3 regions of the Peribacillus sp. YIM B13482 genome follow, and region 1 is predicted to be linked to each of the others. Evidence: riboswitches for the same ligand, from Rfam matches in the RefSeq annotation. Region 1 holds a riboswitch; each other region holds the start of a gene.
What was found. Region 1 has a riboswitch for glycine ahead of gcvT (glycine cleavage system aminomethyltransferase GcvT). Riboswitches for the same ligand answer to the same signal wherever they lie in the genome.
Positions count from the first base shown of each region.

Region 2: it holds a riboswitch for glycine, as region 1 does, so the genes downstream of both, ACFX4L_RS16565 (PTS sugar transporter subunit IIA) here and gcvT (glycine cleavage system aminomethyltransferase GcvT) in region 1, are expected to answer to the same signal.
Region 3: it holds a riboswitch for glycine, as region 1 does, so the genes downstream of both, glyA (serine hydroxymethyltransferase) here and gcvT (glycine cleavage system aminomethyltransferase GcvT) in region 1, are expected to answer to the same signal.

Region 1 is NZ_JBHZPF010000003.1:10,939-18,006, reverse strand. Features, by position in the region: gene gcvPB (aminomethyl-transferring glycine dehydrogenase subunit GcvPB) at 1-210, opposite strand, end outside; gene gcvPA (aminomethyl-transferring glycine dehydrogenase subunit GcvPA) at 203-1,549, opposite strand; gene gcvT (glycine cleavage system aminomethyltransferase GcvT) at 1,567-2,673, opposite strand; glycine riboswitch at 2,810-2,892, opposite strand; glycine riboswitch at 2,896-2,983, opposite strand; gene ACFX4L_RS03005 (DEAD/DEAH box helicase) at 3,357-5,045, shown strand; gene ACFX4L_RS03000 (YqhG family protein) at 5,023-5,820, shown strand; gene ACFX4L_RS02995 (YqzE family protein) at 5,870-6,055, opposite strand; gene comGG (competence type IV pilus minor pilin ComGG) at 6,179-6,565, opposite strand; gene comGF (competence type IV pilus minor pilin ComGF) at 6,558-7,037, opposite strand; gene ACFX4L_RS02980 (hypothetical protein) at 6,985-7,068, opposite strand, start outside.
Region 2 is NZ_JBHZPF010000035.1:31,616-38,683, forward strand. Features, by position in the region: gene ACFX4L_RS16550 (MarR family transcriptional regulator) at 1-749, opposite strand, end outside; gene ACFX4L_RS16555 (VOC family protein) at 1,065-1,526, shown strand; gene ACFX4L_RS16560 (aldo/keto reductase) at 1,634-2,536, opposite strand; partial or broken gene ACFX4L_RS16565 (PTS sugar transporter subunit IIA) at 2,905-3,227, opposite strand; glycine riboswitch at 3,281-3,379, opposite strand; gene speB (agmatinase) at 3,544-4,545, opposite strand; gene ACFX4L_RS16575 (aldehyde dehydrogenase family protein) at 4,827-6,299, opposite strand; gene ACFX4L_RS16580 (iron-containing alcohol dehydrogenase) at 6,488-7,068, opposite strand, start outside.
Region 3 is NZ_JBHZPF010000041.1:21,889-28,956, forward strand. Features, by position in the region: gene ACFX4L_RS17975 (amino acid permease) at 50-1,429, shown strand; glycine riboswitch at 1,756-1,859, shown strand; gene glyA (serine hydroxymethyltransferase) at 2,044-3,294, shown strand; gene gcvT (glycine cleavage system aminomethyltransferase GcvT) at 3,441-4,550, shown strand; gene gcvH (glycine cleavage system protein GcvH) at 4,698-5,093, shown strand; gene gcvPA (aminomethyl-transferring glycine dehydrogenase subunit GcvPA) at 5,095-6,447, shown strand; gene gcvPB (aminomethyl-transferring glycine dehydrogenase subunit GcvPB) at 6,440-7,068, shown strand, end outside.

The sequences.
Region 1 (7,068 bases):
CACCCCATGATTCCGTTTGGAAAGTGCTGTATAGTGACGCATGATATCCAGTTCGGACACCTCAGGAAGCTCTGCCTCTACTTCACGGATGTAGTCGGCAGGAAGAATTTCTTCGAGCGGAATAGTTGCAACATCCATTTCTGGCAGACTGTACCCGATTCGACCGGAAGTGCTGATTTCAAAAATGAGTGATTGATCTTGATTATTCATGTTGATCCCCCAATTCCTGCGCAAGTGCATCGATTTCTTCTTTTGTTCTAAGTTCCGTTACCGCAACCAGCATATGGTCTTTCAGCTCAGGATAAACCGTCCCTAAATCGAAGCCGCCAATCATCCCTTTTTCAAAAAGGTTTTTATTGATTTCTGAAAACGAAGCAGGCAGTTTAATGACAAATTCATTAAACGAAGGACCGTCGAACATCACTTCTATCCCTTTTGCCTTTATAGCTTTTTTCGCATAGTGCGCTTTTTGAATATTTTGCACGGCCATTTCTTTGACACCCTTTTTCCCAAGCGCCGTCATTGCAACAGAAGCTGCCAAGGCATTCAACGCTTGATTGGAACAAATGTTGGATGTGGCCTTATCACGGCGAATGTGCTGCTCACGAGCTTGAAGTGTCAACACAAACCCCCTTTTTCCATTTTCATCCACCGTTTGACCGACGAGCCGGCCCGGAACTTTCCGAACAAGTTTATTAGTAACGGCAAAATATCCACAATGAGGTCCCCCAAATGCCGCTGGAATGCCGAATGGCTGAGCATCTCCCGTTACGATATCTGCACCGAGTGAACCTGGGGGTGTCAAAGCCCCCAGTGCAAGCGGATTACTGGAAACGATAAACATGGACTTGACGCCATGAATGATTTCTTCCATTTCTTTCAATGGCTCTATCCGGCCAAAAAAATTCGGATATTGCACAATCACTCCTGCAATGTCATCTTTCATTAATTCCTTTAAAGCAGCCATGTCCGTCACACCGTCTTTATAAGGAATTTCAATCACTTCCACGCGTTGCCCTTTGGCATATGTCTTCACAACTTCTCTTGATTCAGGATGAACTGCTCCTGAAATGAGAATCTTCTTGCGCCGTGTCTGACCTGAAGCAAGCATGGCCGCCTCAGCCAGCGAAGTCCCGCCGTCATACATGGAGGAGTTAGCTACATCCATACCCGTCAATTCACAAATCATCGTTTGATATTCAAAGATGGCTTGCAGCTCACCCTGTGAAATTTCGGGCTGATAGGGAGTATAAGCCGTATAAAATTCAGAACGGGAAAGAACGTGATCGACGATGACCGGTGCATAATGGTCATAGACACCCGCACCAAGGAAGGAAGCATAATTTTTAAGATCCGCATTCTTGGCAGCAAGCCTTGATAATTCTTTCATTAATGCAGGTTCCGATTTAGCAGGCTTGATATCGTATTCTCCTTGAAAGCGAACACTTTCAGGGATATCATTGAAAAGTTCTTCAACAGCAGGTACCCCTATAACTTCCAGCATTTCTTGTTTATCTTGCTCTGTCATGGGTAAATAACGATGTTTCATCTAATGACCATTCCCCTCTATTTACGTGGTTTTTTATAAAAAGGTGTTTGTATTATAACGGCTTTCAAACGTTTGGAACGGATTTCCACTTCAATTTCCGCATCCAGCACCGAATATTCCTTATCGATAAGTACCAATCCTACGTTTTTCTTCAACGTTGGTGATTGGGTACCAGTCGTGACCTCCCCAATGACTTTGTCCCCGCTGTAGACCTTATACCCATGACGAGGAATGCCACGGTCAATCATTTCAATTCCCACAAGCTTCCGGGGTGCCCCTTTCTCCTTTTGTTCAGCAAGAACGGCTTTCCCGAAAAAATCGGCTTCCTTATCCACTTTTACCGCAAAACCAATCCCGGCTTCTATTGGAGTAATGTCCGCTGAAAGCTCCTGCCCATACAGCGGCAGTTTCGCTTCAAAACGCAGGGTATCACGAGCACCTAAACCAATCGGCTGTATCCCTTCTTCCTTTCCGGCATCCATTATCGCCTTCCAAAGGGCAGGGCCGTTTTCACTGTCGCTATATATTTCAAAACCATCTTCACCAGTATATCCAGTACGGGATACCAACGTGGAGATACCATTTATCATGACATTCTCCTTGAACTTGAAAAATCCAATTTCACTTAAGGCAGTATTTTCTGAAAGTTTTTGCAATATCTTCTCTGCAGATGGTCCTTGAAGTGCAAGCTGTATATAGTCACTCGATACATTCGTAATTTGGGCATCTTCCGTTAGATTAGCTTGCAGCCAATCGAAATCTTTTTCTGTATTCGCTGCATTGACCACGAGCAGATAGTCGTCTTCCGCCCTTTTATAAACGATGAGATCATCAACCGTCCCGCCGTTTTCATAACACATGGCCGAATATTGGGCACCGCCCGTTTGCAGCTTTGATATATCATTAGTCAGCATCTTCTGTAAAAAGGAAAGGCTCCCAGGACCCTTAACATCAACTTCCCCCATATGCGATACATCGAACAGACCCGCTTTTGTACGTACGGCTTCATGTTCGTCCTTTATACCCGAAAATTGGACAGGAAGTTCCCAGCCGCCAAAATCAATCGTTTTCCCTCCGTATTCACGATAAACCTCAAATAGTGGTGTTCTTTTTAAATTGGTCAAAAAATGACCCCCCTCAGATTTTTTAAAATTAAATTGGCTTCATTATCAAAGCTTTTTGACCTTACGCATCAGATATTCTGATTCATGATGTGAAAAAAGCACAAAAAAGGACAGAGAAAGCCCGTTTGAGCTTTTTCTCTGTCCTGAAACCTGAAAGTTTACCTATATAATAGGTTTTCCCCTTTGGTGGCCGTCCCAAACGGGCGGCGCTCTCCAGAGTTGCGTCCAATAAGAGTTCTTTTGCCTGAGAGATTCACTGCTAAGTTTGCTCCTTCGGCGCTACATCCGTAGTCTCTCCCCTTATCTTCACCCGCATATTATGGTCTACCAATGAAATTAAGCGAATAAGCCCCACCCATTAGTAAAACCTTTGAGCATCATAGAATGCATTCTCTGCCAAATCTCCAAAAACTCCAGAAAAACGTTTAAATGATCTCCTTCGGTAATCATGGATAAAGCAGGTACCTATAGCCCATACTAAGAAAACGCGAACTGCAAAATCGATACAAAAATTCTTTTTAGCGTTTGGAAATTGGAATTTTCTAAATATACTTATATCCTACCCTAAGAAACTTATCTCTGCAATATCTTTTGAAGAGAAATATTTTTCTTACTTCACATATGAAATGTTCGGTTTTTGACCTTATATTAAGGAATTTATGATTTAAGAGGGAGTTATTTCTATGAAAATCAATATATCCTTCAATTCTGAATGGAATGACGAGTTTTTACAAAAAGTGGAAAATGATGGTCCATGGGGAAATTGGGAGCTTTATAAGTTGGCGGTTAAAATGGAGGAAAATCTCATCATTCCTGATTTTGAAGGTTTACAGGCACCCAAGCACCTTCCTCAGTTAACCCCGCTTCCCCATCAATTGGAAGCTGCAAAGCAAGTGGTGGAAAAGATGAATGGAAAGGCCATTTTAGCAGATGAAGTAGGTCTCGGAAAAACAATTGAAGCCGGCTTGATCCTAAAGGAGTATATGATCAGAGGCCTTGTAAAGAAGGTATTGATCCTTGTACCAGCTTCCCTTGTAACACAATGGGCTTTTGAATTGAATACGAAGTTTCATATTCCGGCAGTCGTTCAGAGAAAAAGTTATGTATGGGACTCCTGTGATGTGGTCATTTCATCCATTGATACAGCGAAACGCGCTCCACATCGTGATATCATTTTCAATCAGGAATATGACTTCATCATCATTGATGAAGCTCATAAACTTAAAAATAATAAGACGAAGAACTATGAATTCGTCCAAAATCTGAAAAAGAAATTTTGTTTACTCCTGACAGCTACTCCCATTCAAAATAAAGTCGAGGAAATTTTTCACCTCGTTTCGTTATTAAAACCAGGCCACTTGGGAAATGCCTCACTCTTTTCGGAAAAATATAAAGGGAAAGGCCGGAACATAATTGAAGATGAACACCTAAAGGAATTGGTCAACACTGTGATGATTCGAAACCGGCGGGCCGATACTGGTATTGAATGGACAAAAAGGCATGTGGAAACCATCACCATTGAATTTTCTCCAACCGAGCAGGCATTGTACGATGCAGTTTCAAAATTCAAACCTATTTCTGATGGAACAAAAGGAAGCGCCTTTTCAGCTCTCACTCTCCAAAGAGAAGCCTGCAGCAGCAGAGAGGCGGTCTTTTATACTTTAAAAAACATGAAAGCCAAATACGACCAGCCTACCCCTGACTTTTTGGCAAAGCTTGATGATTTATTTACAAAAGTGAATGAAACGGTTCAGAATTCAAAAGCTGAAAAAGCTTTGGAACTGATCAAGAAAATTGATGACAAAGTGATTATCTTTACCGAATACCGAGCTACTCAGCTTTATCTACAATGGTACCTTCAACAGAATGGAATTTCTTCAGTCCCATTCCGAGGCGGATTTAAACGTGGAAAGAAAGACTGGATGCGAGAATTATTCCAAAAGAAAATTCAGGTATTAATTGCAACAGAAGCTGGCGGGGAAGGGATAAACCTTCAGTTCTGCCATCACTTGATTAATTTTGACCTGCCATGGAACCCCATGAGGCTTGAACAAAGAATTGGGCGGATTCACCGCCTTGGACAGGAAGAGGATGTCAGGATTTATAACTTTGCCACGAAAAATACTGTTGAAGAACATATTCTAAAGTTACTATACGAAAAAATTAATTTATTTGAAAAAGTAATTGGTGAATTGGATGATATTCTAACCAAACTGGATATTAACAACATTGAAGAATATTTAATTGATGTGGTCGGGGAGTCCAAAACAGAGGGCGAAATGAAAATCAAGATGGATAATTTTTCATCGATGATTCAATTCGCTCAATCCATGAAGGAAGGTGAGGTTCATGCAGCAACAGGAAATTCATGATTTTTTAATAACTTACTTTAAAGCCAATGAATGTGAAATATTGGATAATAAACCAACCCACCTTACAGTTCAACTAACGATAGAAATGGATAAAGAATTAATGAACCGGCCCTTTTATTGGCACTACCTGGAAAAAACGGGTGGCATTCCGAACCCAGCCCAGATGACTTTCATTACCGATCCGGAACAAGCCCCACCCGACCTAAAGGGAGAAATGATTCATTTTGGCTCCCCTCGGCTCCATCAGATTATTCAATCAACAAAAAAGCTGGCAGGGTATACTAGACTTTTTGAGGATACTCCTCCATTAATGGGCGGGAATAATCCATTGTTTCCATGGCTTACCCTGAATGTGAAAATATCCTACCAATGCGATCGTAAAAAAGATACTTTTATGTCCATCGGATTGAATTTAATTTCGGGCGAGATCATGGAAGGATTTCACCATCGGGTTTTACCAATTAAGGTCACCCCAAAAATACCGGATTACTCGTTTACGCTTTCACCGCTCATCATGCCGAAAAGTGGATTGGCAAGACTGGATACATACATTAGAACGAGTTTCGAGAATGATGACCATTCTTGGGCGGAAGAAGCCATGCTGCGCTGGCAGAATGACTTGAACTTATTGGAGCATTTTTACAAGGACATGGACGAAAAAAGTGAGAGTTATTTTACCGAAAAAGAAGCATTAAAAGCTCAATACGAACCGAATATCCGAATATCCATCATCAACGGAGGTTTGTTTTACCTTTCAGATAGGGCGTTGGGATAGTAAAAACGATACTTAAAAAAACAGATGTCCTAAGTTTAGGACATCTGTTTTATTTTTTGATATTTTTCCTTACGAACATCGACAAAGCAAAAGGGACAATGCCAAACCAATGGGATATACCATGATTTTTATCCTCTTTTCTATGACGGCGCTTTTCTTTTCGTTCTTTTTTGGTCAAATTAAAATACTCGACAAGCTGTTGCGTCAGATATTTAATATAAGCGTTTGTAGACATTTAAAATCACCCTATGCAAAGTATGCCCGGCTAGCGCTTCTTTTAATCCTTCACTTGTTAGTTAAACACGTAAAATCGTTGAAAATGGGTCAGCGTTTTAAAAAGAGAGTTGATCTTTGAGTATTACATAGCCTGCTTTTCTATCCATTCTATCACTCTCCCCGCTTCTTTATCATATTGAATGATGACCCTGCCAACGCGGCCATTTTTAGTTGTGGAAGAAAATTCGAGATAGACGTAAGGACCGTCTTGCTTTGTTAAGGAATACCTCACCACACCATTTGGGTATGAGATTTCCCCCTGAATGATGTCCGGGATCACCTCCCCCAGCTCTTCCGTCACATCCTTAACGGCGAGATGTACAAGATGGTCGGCCACAAGCGATTCTTCCACTTCTTTATAAAACCTTTTATCGAGGATAAATTGATCGATCATCAATATCGTCAACATGATGAAAACACTTGCTACAATCATTACCATCGGGAAAACGACTCCTTTTTGATTATTCATCGACTTTCTTCACATTTTTAAAGAAAGGATGAAATCTTCGACTGAAAGTAGTCCCTGCTTTATCCGTTATATTTAAAACAATGACACCGCCATCCTTCTCGACCTGGAATTCCGAAATGTTCTGCAAGATGACCTCATGCCCCATACCATTCACTCGCCTTCGGACCTTATCCTCATATTGTTCAATGGATGATAATTGCTCACCTGAAAGCAAATATAATTTATTTCCCATTACATCCTGATCTATTGAACTCCGGACCTCCTGCTGCATTTGCATAGTAAAGACCTCCCACTCTTTAGGATGTAACTTGTCAATGGACCTCACCTGGGTATGAATGGTTGAAAAAAGTTCTAATACAAAAAGAGACGTCGTCATTAAGATCATTAAAGAAAAAAGCATTTCGATCATCGTAAAACCATCATTTTTTCGCAGCATCACAAATGGATTCATATTTACCAGATTCATCTTCATAACATACACACCCTTCAATCATCCCAGGGAA
Region 2 (7,068 bases), on a different contig from region 1:
TCAAGAGAAACGCGAGCCTGTAATCTCTTACTCAATTTCTGTAAAAAATTTAAAAATAGATCACTTTCATTAAGCTTTTGTTGATAATCTTGAATGGAAATGACAGCAATCTGTGATTCTTCCGTTTTCCTCAGTTTCAGCAAAGATATAGCTCCTGTAAGACTTTCTATTAAGGTATGTTTGGGCTGAACCATAAATCTGGAAGGAATGGATAGCCTTTGAAGTTCCTGATAAACAGCATGAATGCTCGTTAGTGCGAAATGGGTTTTTCCTTCTTTATGCCTGTTGCTATGGAATTGAACGAATTCGGCAATATTTAGTGTCTGGGTGCCTTCTTCCCTTTTGTAAACCCACGGGTAATCCTTCACATAAAGGGATTTTACTACGACTTCCGATTCTTCCAATACCTTCATTAACTGGTTTTTATCCGGTAAATCGATTGAGATTTCATTTATAGTAACCTTTTCCGTATGAGAAATAGATAACAACGAAAGCGCAACTGTCAATTCATCAAAAGGGACATATATAGCTTCTATTAAATTTCTTTTAACTTGTTCGTATCCATAATAAAAAGGGATGGAACCTGAAAACAATACTAGATCAGTTTGTTTACCGGCATCTTCTATTAATAGACTGGTTTCTTCCGGCAGATCATATTGAAAGGAAATGAATTGTACCTCAGGAAACAAAGGAAAGTGGACAGATAAGGATTCCAAAAAATACTTTGAGCCTATTACACCGATTTTCATGTTGCTTCACCTCGAAAATGAAATTTTATTTTTATTATAACGGTAGAATCGTATTAGTAACTACAAATATTCACCAAAATCCTGCATCTGAGTTTAAGCCTGTTTCATCATCAAATTTCGGAAATGTCACCTTACGACAAACTAACATCGCCCATATTTGTTTTTTATTGTATCTTATTAATAGGGAATGGAGAATCATGTTGTATTACGTTCCCATGGAATTTATCCGGTTTTAATTTCGAATGACCAACTTTTAGTTTCACATTTAAAGTAACTAAATCACTGACAAAACGTTTTTTCTGAGAGGAGTTCAAGATGATCAAAGGTCTCTATGAAGCCCATTTACCAGTATCAGATATGCAAAGGTCGATTGATTTTTACCGCAAACTTGATTTAGAACTTGCCTATCAAAGCGAGAGGGTCGTTTTCTTCTGGCTTGAGAAAGGGAAAAGTTGGCTTGGTCTTTGGAAAACGAACCAAGTGGAAATTCCCTATCATCCTTCCATCCGTCATGTGGCATTACAAATTGATATAGGTGACATGCCATCGGCGAAAGATTGGCTGAAAAATAGAGGAATTGACATTCGGCCTTTCTTTAATTTTACTGAAGGACAGCAGCCTTTGGTTCTCGATAATAACCCGCAAGCCCATGCGGCCATTTATTTTGATGATCCAGACGGAAATGTACTTGAATTGATTGCTCCATTAAGGCTGGACTTTGAGGGAAGTTTTGGAGAGATGTCATTAGAAGATTGGTATAAACGATTCCCAATTTAAATGGAGAGATGATTCCAGTTGTTATTTTTGCAATTTAAGAATGGGACCCCCCATCCGGGTGTCCCATTGCTTCTGGGGAAGGATTCTTGTTCAAGGGCACAAATGCATTACGGGATATCATGCCCCATCGAGCTAGTTAAAATGTTAAACCATTGTTCTTTTTTCATACTTAGATTTAGTGAATCAATGGCGCTATCCAGTCGTTCTTTCTTACCGGAACCAACGATCGGAATGATTTTTGCAGGATGTCTCAACAGCCATGCATACATAACCTCATCTATTCCATTAGCACCGATTTCTTCTTTTACGATTTCTAACGTTTTTCTTAAGCGGACAGCCTTTTCGTTTGATTCTTCAAAGATGCTTCCTCCTGCGAGTGGTGACCATGCCATAGGAGCCACGCCCATTTCCTGACATAAGTTAATGGTTCCGTCTTCGAAGTTTTCAAGATTGTATGTAGAAAGTTCCAGTTGATTTGTTACTAGAGGATATTCAAGGTACGCTTGAAGCATATCCCATTGCGGTTTTTTGAAGTTCGATACCCCAAAGTTACGGACCTTTCCTGATTCTTTTAATTGATTAAACGCCTCAGCCGTTTCCGATGGGTCCATCAGGGGATCAGGACGATGGATAAGTAATAAATCAATATAATCCGTTTTAAGATTCATAAGGGATTGTTCAACAGACTTTATAATGTGAGTTTTATTAGTGTTATAATGGTGGCTTTTATGAGAAGGGCGGTTTTCTGATTGTATGACTATGCCACATTTCGTAACGATCTCCATTTTTTCGCGTAAAGATGGCTTTAATGAAAGGGCGTTCCCAAAAATCTCCTCACATGTGTAGCTACCATATATATCAGCGTGATCATATGTAGTGACCCCCCGATCCATTCCATGTTCAATAAGAGATAGGATTTCTTCGGTGGAAAATTTCCAATCTGCCAATCTCCACATACCGTGAACAATGCGTGAAAGACTTAGATCTTCAGTTAGATTGACTCTTTGCATGTTGTTTCTCCCCTTTTATATCATGATTGGGCTTGCTAATTAGGTGTTTGTCATGGCTTACCTATGTTGCGGTTTCTTTCCTTATTATCCTTCATAACATATTGGTTAATTCTGTGCTAGTATCCTTGGCTCCTGCAATGAATCTTAGTATAATTTAAAATTTCGAAGAATCCTAATCTTGAGTGACCCTCACATGCCACATTTTTAGAACGTTAGGTTCATGAACTTTAGATAAGTTATATATCGCCCCCTTGTGGATGCAGAATCCCACGTAAGATCCATAAGAAAAAGGCTGCCGTAGCAACCTCCTAATCGAATAATCAAGAATTCATTTCCATCTAGCTAGCATGAAATATCAAAATCCTTAGTTAGTTCTTTGAAGTTTTCTTGTGTAATTCAACGATTTCTATCGCTAAATCTTTTGTTGTCATGGAAGTCATCAAGTGATCTTGAGCATGGATAAGAGCATTGGAATTTCGAATACCTCACCACTCACTTCTTGTTGAATCAAACCGGTTTGGATTTTATGTGCAGCAAACTCATCTTCCGCTTCCTTTAATTTTTCTTGGGCATCGCTTGATTTACCCTGTTTTTGCAAGGCGATGGCTTCCATTGCACAACTGCGGGCATTTCCGCTATGGAGAATTAATTGAAATGTTAATTCAGATAGATCCTCTTTCGTTTTCGTCATATGAACACCCTCTTTTTTGTTCGCAAAAAAGGACAGAAAAGGGTAATGGCAACATTCCCTTCTCTGTCCTTTTACCTGAGAGATTTGTTCCAAGTTTTTTTTTGGAACTTGATCCTTCGGTGGCTGTGCATTGCACTCTCACACAATCGTCATCCGCTATATTTTTTTGAAACACTGTAAATATTTGTGACCGTAAATTATTTGCATAAGTGGTTTTTATGGTATCACTCTTTATTTATACATATTCAGAAAACTAAGAAATGATAAAACGAAGGAAAATCACTTTATATCAGCAAACGCCTTCAAATTTAATAGACTAATGCTTTTTTATGAAGTTCAGCTCTTGCTGATCGCTGATTGTATCCTGGTTTTTCTCTTTTTCTTTTAAAACATAACTAAGCAAGTCTAATGAGAGACGTGCTGCCACTTGTCCAGTTATTCCCGCATGATCGTAAGGAGGAGCTACTTCTACCATATCAAAACCGATTACTTCTCCTCTTTTTGCAATTCCATGGAGTATTTCGTTGACTTCATCATAAAGCAGGCCTCCAGGAGAAGGCGTGCCTGTCGCAGGGGCGATCGATGGATCGAGGCCATCAATGTCCATGGTAATATAATATTTTTCACCTGCTGGAATAAGTTCCAGCACCTGTTCAAATCCCATCTTTCTCATTTGACGTGGAGACAAGATGACACTTCCGTATTCTCTGGAAGCATCGACATCTTCTTTTTTACTGCTGCTGATTCCACGAATGCCCAATTGGAAAATCTTTTGAACATGATTCATTTCAGATAAGCGGCGGATGCAGCTTCCATGTCCAACCCGCATTCCTGAACGGTGATCTGCCCAGTCTAAATGCGCATCAATCTGGATCACATGAAATGGCCCGAGTTCTCCCAAGCCCCTTCCTACTGGTATTGTAATGGAATGATCTCCACCTAAAACAACCGGCATTGCACCTTTTGAAACGATTTTTCGAATGGCTTCTTCCGTATTATCATGGGATTGCATCATATCCCCATGTACCATGTCTACATCGCCGCAATCAACTACTTTCCATTTCGGGCCAAGATACATGATATCATTTTCAATATCATAGGCGCCATCTAACCCGAAACTATATAATGTAGAGCCTTCACGAATTCCTCTTGGACCCATTCTTGCTCCTGACTTCCATTGTGTTCCCATATCATTTGGAACTCCAATGACAGCTACATCTGCATCTAACTGGTCTAGATCAGGACATACGGGATATTTCCCGAAAGTACAGATTCCGGTAAAAGGTAAATTAAGATGTTGTTTTTTATTATTCGACATGAACTTTGCCTCCCACTTGTATTACGTTCTCCTAATGTCTCCTAATGTTCTCCTAATATATATGCAAGCTTCATGCCAACCTATAAAACTAGACAAAACGGAATTGTGTTGTCAATAATGACTACCAGGAACCGACACAGATTTCTTTCTGTTCCAGGCCATCTTTAGATATAATATTTGAAATAATGGTAATTCAAAAAAATGCTTCCTCTATTAAAAAAAGTCAAAAATTTCTCGATGTAAGCACTCTCTTTTACTCAATTATCTTTACTTCTCCATTTTTAATGATCAAACCACTTGGTTGGCTCCACTTCTAAATTAATGTTGATTTGTTTTACCTCACTAAACTCATCTAAACCAAAAGTTCCTAATCCGCGGCCAATTCCGCTCTGCTTATAGCCTCCCCACGGGGCTTCATTGTAGGCTAAATTATAGGCATTAATCCATGTAATTCCGGCTCTTATTTTCTTAATCACTCTTAAAGCCTTTGCACCGTCTTGGGAAAATACACCTGCTGCGAGGCCATATGGGGTATCATTGGCAAGCTGGATGGCTTCCGCTTCATCTTTAAACTTTTGTACAGTCAGTACTGGCCCAAATATTTCTTCCTGAACAATTCTCATGTCCGGTTTGGTATTAACAAATATTGTCGGCTCAACAAAATAGCCCTTTTCAAGCCCATTGCTTGTTATACGCTTGCCGCCGCAGGCTAATGTCGCCCCTTCTTCTATGCCATGTTGAATATATTGGAGTACCTCATTCATATGTGCTTCACTGACAAGGGCACCCATTTCTGTAGAAGGATGATCACCAGGACCGACTTGGATCTTTTTCGCTTTCTCTATCAGTCTATTGATAAACTTGTCGTGAATGCTCTCTTCAAGCAGCAAACGCGATCCTGCATTACAAACTTGACCTGCATTTACAAAAATCCCATATAAAGCATAATCCACTGCTGTCTCAAAGTCTGCGTCGGCGAAAACGATGTTAGGCGACTTGCCGCCTAGTTCGAGGGCAATGTTCTTAATATTTCCAGCAGCTGTTTTCATGATGCTTCTCCCCGTTGAGGTGCTGCCAGTGAATGAAACCATATCGACTTTATCGCTTTCCGCTATTTCATTTCCTACGGTTCCCCCACCGCCCATCACGAGATTGGCAACGCCATCTGGAATGCCAACTTCTTTGATAATCTCGAACAATTTGGTAGTGGTAACCGGAGTTATCCCGGCTGGTTTAAACACGACCGCATTTCCTGCAGCAAGTGCAGGGGCTATTTTCCAAGCTCCCGTCAGTAAAGGAAAATTCCACGGAGCGATCAGTCCACATACCCCTACCGGCTCTCGAACAACCATAGCCTGTACAGGACCAGAAACAGGATACGTTTGGCCATCCGGTTTTGTGACTAAACCGGCATAGTAGCGAAAACAATCCGCTGCGTCAGCAATGTCAAACTCTGACTCTTTAAGAGGTTTTCCGGTATTGGCTGTTTCAAGTTGGCTAAGCTCAGATACATTTTCTTCAATCTTCTCCGCTATTTTATATAAATAGGAAGCCCGTTCCGAAGCCGGTAAGTCCGACCAAATCCCAGAATCAAATGCTAGTCGTGCTGCATCAATAGCCATCTTGGCATCTTCTGCATTTCCATTGGGAGCCTCTGCAATGATCTTGCCGTTTGCCGGATTTACAATATTTTTCTTCTGTTTACTTGAAGAATCCATCCACTCACCGTTTATAAACATTTTCAACTTATGCAATTTGAAAAACCTCCAGTTCGTTATTCTTACTTTATAGCAATCTCATATCCATAAATAGCTAATTATGTACCCGCAGCAAGTGGGCATACGCATGTTTTCTGTAAACCATGGCGGCCGCCCAATTAAAACTCCCATCAAGCCGGCCGCCGATTCAAAAATTCTAGATCAACATTAATCTAGTTAAATTTTTAAATTAATGTTGTGTTTTTCGCCTCATAAGTCTTTTGAAATAATTCCAAATAATCTGCAGGTGTCACTTTTCGTGAATTAGCCTGTGTACACAAATGAACGGATGCCCCTTCAGCGAGGAATGGGAAATCTTCGGGATTGACATTACTTAAATCTCGAAAATCAGGAATGCCAATTTTACGTGCAAGCTCTTTTAACAATACAACACCATCATAGGCAGTTTCTTCTATTGTTTTCCCTTCTTTATTTGCTCCAAGTTTTTCAGCTACAATTGCATGCTTTTCCAGGTTTGAAGGAATATTAAATTCAAAAACATGAGGAAGAAAGATAGAATTCGCTACCCCATGTGGAGTATCATAAAGACCGCCGAGTGGTTCAGCCATAGCATGTACAGCACCAAGATCCGCGTTATCAAATGCCATACCTGCAATTAAACTGGCTACAAGCATATTTTTCCTTGCCTCTAAGTCGGTCCCATTTTCTACAGCTAACGGAAGGTACTTAGCAATTAATTCAATTGCATAAAGGCTGAGAGCATCGGAAATGGGTTCAGCAATATTGCTGGTATAAGCTTCGATAG
Region 3 (7,068 bases), on a different contig from region 1:
ATTGGGGAAAAATCCAAGTATCCTATAAAAGTAGAAAGTGGGAATTCGTATGCAGGAACAAAAGTTAGATAGAGGGCTAAAAAACAGGCACGTACAACTCATCGCTATTGGTGGGGCAATCGGAACGGGATTATTTCTTGGAGCAGGAAAATCTATTCATTTAGCCGGGCCATCCATTTTAATTGCTTACATGATTACAGGCGTCATTTGCTTTTTAATCATGCGCGCACTTGGAGAACTACTCTTATCTAATTTGCACTATCATTCCTTTGTCGACTTTGTAAGAGACTATTTAGGTAATATGGCTGCATTTGTAACCGGCTGGACCTACTGGTTTTGCTGGATTTCAATCGCAATGGCCGACTTAACAGCAGTTGGTCTTTATACTCAATACTGGTTTCCCTCTGTACCACAGTGGATGCCAGGATTAATTGCACTTGTCATTCTGCTATTTATGAATCTTGCAACGGTAAAACTATTTGGCGAAATGGAGTTCTGGTTCGCATTAATTAAAGTCATAGCTATTCTAGCACTAATTGTTATCGGTATTTTCATGATTATTAAAGGCTTTTCCACTGATTCAGGCGCAGCAAGTTTCACGAATCTATGGAGTCACGAAGGTATCTTCCCAAATGGAATAAATGGTTTTATCCTCTCATTCCAGATGGTAGTGTTTGCGTTTGTTGGCATTGAACTTGTAGGACTAACAGCAGGTGAAACAGAGGATCCAGAAAAAGTTATCCCCAAAGCGATCAATAATATTCCTATTCGGATTATAATTTTCTACATTGGCGCACTTATTGTCATTATGAGTGTTTATCCGTGGAACGCAATCATCCCAATGGAAAGCCCATTCGTCCAAGTATTTTTGGCCGTAGGTATCGCTGGAGCTGCTGGTATCATCAATTTTGTCGTCTTAACATCGGCGGCTTCGGCATGTAACAGTGCAATCTTCAGTACAAGCCGGATGGTATACTCACTTGCCAAAGATAAAAATGCACCTGTACCGTTTGCAAAACTTAATGACCGTAAAGTACCTTCCAATGCATTGGTCTTTTCAACGGTTGTCATTTTAATTTCCGTTGTTTTGAATTATTTAATGCCTGAAGGAGTATTTACCTTGATTACAAGTATCTCTACAGTATGTTTCATTTTTATTTGGGGAATTACAGTCATCAGCCATTTGAAATATCGTAAAACAAGACCAGATCTAGTGAAAATGAACAAATTTAAATTACCACTTTATCCATTTTCCAATTACTTGATCCTTGCTTTCCTAGCGTTCGTCCTTGTTGTTCTTGCACTTGCGAACGATACTCGTGTTGCCTTAATCGTAACTCCTGTTTGGTTTATTATGCTGATTGCGATTTATAAGATGCGCAAAACGAAGGTAGATCAGGCGAATCAGAGAGAGGCAGCGGGGAATTAAGTGGCAAGAAACCCTTTGATCCCATTAACGATGTTTGTCCAGATAGCTGCCGCTCCATATTTTCCAACTCGGTGGGTAAAAAACTGCCCGTTATAAAAAGCTTAAGATATCTGGATGATCATATTAAAATTCAAAAAAATATCTTAGAATATTATTGTTAGCGCTTTCAAAAATGCTTGACATAATTATTATCAACAACTATTCTAAATGTACCAATTGAATAAGCGGATGACAGTTGTGGGAGAGTGCAAAGCGACAAGCCACCGAAGGAGCAAGTTCCAAAAAGACCCTTGGAACAAATCTCTCAGGTAGATGGAACCACAAATGGACGCACCTCTGGAGAGCGCGTATAAACATTTACGCCACCAAAGGGGAAAGGCTCTATTAAAAATGGAGCTAAACTCTCAGGTAAAAGGACAGAGAAGGGTAGAGAACGCTACGACCCTTTTCTGTCCTTTTTTGCGTGCAAAAAAGGGTGTAAAGCATACTGTTATTAACAGTTTTCATAGAAAAGTAGGCCTGTAGGGGGAAAGAAACTTAAGTGTTTAGTACCATATTGAAATTAATTGAGCGAAAATTCAGAATTAGGTAAAAACGTTGAGGAGGAAAATAAAATGAGTTTACAACAAAATGATTTAACCATTTTTGAAGCCATTGAGAAGGAAGGACAACGTCAACATCAAACACTGGAATTGATTGCATCAGAAAACTTTGTTAGCCCTGATGTATTAGAGGCCATGGGAAGCGTGATGACAAATAAATATGCAGAAGGTTATCCAGGAAAGCGCTATTATGGTGGATGTGAATTTGTCGATGTGGCAGAACAAGCAGCTCTTGAGCGATTAACAAAGCTTTTCGGTGCCAAATATGCAAATGTTCAGCCTCACTCAGGTGCACAAGCCAATTTCGCAGTTTTTTTCGCACTGCTTCAGCCTGGTGATAAGGTGATGGGGATGAACCTTTCACATGGTGGCCACTTAACTCATGGAAGTCCAGTCAGCGTTTCAGGAAAATGGTTTGAAGTTGTGTCTTATGGAGTTAGAGAAGATACTCAGCTAATTGATTATGATGAGTTGGAAGCTATTGCAAAGAAAGAACAACCTAAATTGATTATTGCTGGGACAAGTGCCTATCCAAGAACGATTAATTTTGCACGATTTAGAGAAATTGCCGATCAAGTTGGTGCAAAACTTATGGTGGATATGGCTCATATAGCCGGGCTGGTAGCTACTGGTCTTCATCCATCCCCAATCCCATATGCAGATGTTATTACAAGTACAACTCATAAAACATTAAGAGGACCACGGGGGGGGATCATTTTAACGAACGATGAAGTAATAAGCAAAGCGATTAATAAATCCGTATTCCCGGGAATTCAAGGCGGTCCACTAATGCATATCATTGCAGCAAAAGCAGTTGCTTTCAACGAGGCTTTACAACCAAGCTTTAAGGATTATGCGAAACAAGTCATTGAAAATGCTACAACACTTGGCGAAACATTAAAAAATGAAGGTGCAGCCCTTGTTTCTGGCGGAACAGATAATCATATTGTCCTTTTGGATTTACGTCCGTGGAATTTAACAGGAAAAGAAGCAGAGAAGTTATTGGAAGACGCGGGCATTACCGTTAATAAAAATACGATTCCCTATGATCCAGAAAAGCCATTTGTTACTAGCGGTATCCGAATGGGGACAGCAGCTTTAACAACTCGAGGCATGAAGAAGGAAGAGATGGTGAAAATTGGCGAAGTGATTGCAACGGTTCTAAAAAGTAAAGGGAATAAAGCCGTTATTGAGAAAGCAAGAGTAACAACTAAAGAGATTTGTGGTGTTTATCCGTTATTTCAAGAGCCAACGACTGTGTGAAGAAAGGGGCAGCAATTATGCCTTTGCTGAAACCTGAGCAACGGCCATGGCAGCGAGATATGTCTTTTGGAATCATGGCAATGAAAGAAACCGGTAACAGGTGAAAGAACATCTATTTTACAAAAAATCATAATTGGGGGTAGATCATGGGTATTGAAACAGCATTAAAGCAAACACCGCTTTTTGAAGTATATAAAAAATACGGAGCAAAAGTTATTAATTTTGGTGGCTGGGCTCTGCCGGTTCAATTTACTAGCATTTTAGAAGAGCATGAAGTTGTTCGAACTGAAGCAGGACTTTTTGATGTTTCTCATATGGGAGAAGTACTTGTGGAAGGGAAAGATGCCGAGAGTTATATTAACTACCTTGTTACAAACGATGTAACAAAGCTTAGCATCAATCAAGCACAGTATACCGCAATGTGTTATCCAGACGGTGGAACCGTCGATGATTTATTAGTTTATAAATTAGGGAATGAAAAATATTTACTCGTCATTAATGCCGCAAATATTGAGAAAGATTACGAATGGATGAAGCAGCATGTAAAAGGAGAGATGGCACTCCAAAATATTTCTGAAGACATCGCTCAGCTTGCCATCCAAGGACCAAAGGCAGAAAGCATTTTGCAAAAGTTAACGGAAATAGATTTATCAGAAATTGGTACTTTTAAATTCGCCCAACATGTCAACATCTCGGGGATTACCGATGTACTTGTATCCCGTACAGGTTACACAGGAGAAAATGGATATGAACTTTATTTATCTGCAGACAAAGCGGAAGTACTTTGGGAAAAGATCTTAGAAGCAGGAGCCACGAATGGATTAAAACCATGCGGACTTGGTGCACGGGACACGCTTCGGCTGGAAGCACGTCTTGCACTCTATGGCCAAGAACTAAGTAACGATATCAGCCCGCTGGAAGCAGGAATCGGCTTTGTAGTAAAGACTAACAAAGAAAGTGACTTTATTGGAAAATCTGCTCTTACACAACAAAAAGAAACTGGATTAAAACGAAAATTAGTAGGGATTGAAGTAATAGGCCGGGGAATTCCGCGTCATGGTTACAAGATAATTTCTAAAGATGGAGAGGAAATAGGTATTGTGACATCAGGAACACAATCACCATCTTTGAAGAAAAGCTTAGGTCTTGCCTTGGTATCAGCCGATCAAGCTGAAGTAGGGACGCCGATACAAGTGGAAATCCGAAATAAACAGATTGAAGCCGTTATTGTTAATGCACCATTCTATAAAAGGTAAGCGGAAATATTTTAATAGAGTTATCTTGCAGTTTTCAGGAGTCGATTGCGGTTACCTTGCATGTAGCCTTGAAATCGGCAAATCATCCAAACTATATTCTGAATTATGGCAATAGTGAAAAAAACCAAAAGAAAAGGGGAAAATACAATGACGAAGGTAATATCAAGTTTTAGATATAGCAAAGAACATGAGTGGGTACAACAATTAGAAGGAAATCGTGTACGTATTGGAATCACTGATTATGCACAAAAAGCGTTAGGTGATATCGTCTTTGTTGAAAACCCAGCGATTGATGATGAAGTAGCTGTAAATGAATCGATGGGAACGATCGAGTCGGTTAAAGCAGTTTCCGAACTTTACTCACCTGTTTCAGGTACGGTAGTTACTGTAAACGAAGAGTTAGAAGGCGCTCCAGAGACGATTAACGAGCATCCATTTGAAGCAGGGTGGTTAGTCGAAGTAGAAATGTCCAATCCAGAAGAGTTAGACTCGCTTCTAAACGAAGATGAGTATCAAGCATTTACTAATGAAGGAGAGGAATAATATGGCAGCCACTTATAGATACCTTCCTGATACGAAACAAGACCAAGACGAGATGCTCACATTTTTAAATATTTCTTCGATAGATGAGTTATTTGAAGATATTCCAGCTGAAATCAGATTGCAGGGTGAGCTAAACATCCCAAAGGCGGTTCCTGAACCTCTGCTTGTGAAAAGAATGAACCAGCTTGCTATCAAAAACAAAAATGCGAATCATTATCCGACTTTCCTAGGTGCGGGTACATATGATCATTACATTCCAAGTGTGGTAAACCATATGATTTCACGCTCCGAATTTTACACAGCCTATACACCTTACCAACCGGAAATCAGTCAAGGTGAATTACAAGCAATTTTTGAATTTCAAACGATGGTTTGTGAGTTGACAGGTATGGATGTGGCTAATTCTTCCATGTACGATGGTTTTACATCGCTTGCAGAAGCTGCATCACTTGCTGTTGCATCTACAAGACGTTCGAAAGTTCTTGTATCCAAAGCGGTACATCCTGAATCCAGGGCAATTTTACATACAGTAGCAGGAGGCCCGGGATATACAGCTGAGGAAGTAAACCTAGCTGATGAGGTTACAGATTTAGGGAAGCTGCAAGAACAAATAGATAAGGACACTGCTGCCGTAATTGTTCAATATCCGAATTTCTTCGGTTCCATTGAGGATATAAAAGCAATTAAGAAAATTGCGAAAGAACATGGTGCCCTTTTAATCGTAAGCGCCAATCCTCTTGCACTAGCACTCTTGCAGGCTCCTGGGAAGCTTGGGGCAGATATTGTAATCGGTGATATGCAGCCATTAGGAATCCCAATGTCCTTTGGCGGTCCGCACTGCGGCTATTTTGCGGTAAATAAAAAACTCATGCGCAAAATCCCAGGACGCATTGTAGGCCAAACAGCAGATGAAAAAGGACAGCGTGGATTCGTGTTAACACTTCAAGCACGTGAACAGCATATTCGCCGTGATAAAGCCTTATCCAATATTTGTTCCAACCAGGCATTAAATGCTCTTGCCTCTTCTATTTGTATGACATCACTTGGTAAGCAAGGGATTCGTCAAATGGCACAGCTAAACATTGAGAAAGCTGATTACATGGCGAAAACTCTAGAGCAGAAGGGCTTTACCATAATCAATGAGGCACCATTCTTCAATGAGTTTGTTGTCGAGCTTCCTCGTCCGGTAAAGGAAGTCAATGCAAAACTTCTTAAGGCGGGTATTATCGGTGGATTTGATTTAGAAAGTGATTACGGTTTTGAAAATAAAATGCTGCTAGCTGTGACTGAGCAGCGAACAAAAGAAGAAATTGACCAATTTGTTGATGCTTTGGAGGCGATTGTAAATGGTTGAATATAATGAGTTAATTTTTGAAATAAGTCGTCCAGGACGGGTAGGATCAAGTATACCGGATAGTGACGTTGACTATGTTGATATAAATGAAAAATTTCCAAAGCATTTAATTCGTGACGAACCGGCTGAGCTGCCAGAAGTATCAGAGTTGCAGCTTGTCCGCCACTACACAGCGCTCTCAAATAAAAACCATGGAATCGATAATGGATTCTATCCACTGGGTTCTTGTACGATGAAGTACAATCCGAAAATAAATGAAGATGTGGCACGGTTGGAAGGCTTTAGCCGCATTCATCCATATCAGCCCGTTGAAACAGTACAAGGTGCATTAGAAGTTTTATATGAATTACAGGAAGAGCTAGCCGTCATTACAGGAATGGATGCTGTAACATTACAGCCATCCGCAGGGGCTCAAGGGGAATGGACAGGTTTAATGATGGTTAAGGCGTATCATGCTCAAAAAGGTGAAACCAGAACGAAAGTACTTGTTCCAGACTCAGCGCACGGTACAAATCCAGCAAGTGCAAGTGTTGCTGGTTTTCAAACGATCACGATTCCATCCGATAAAAATGGATTAGTTGACCTAGAAGAATTAAAGAAACATGTGGGATCTGATACAGC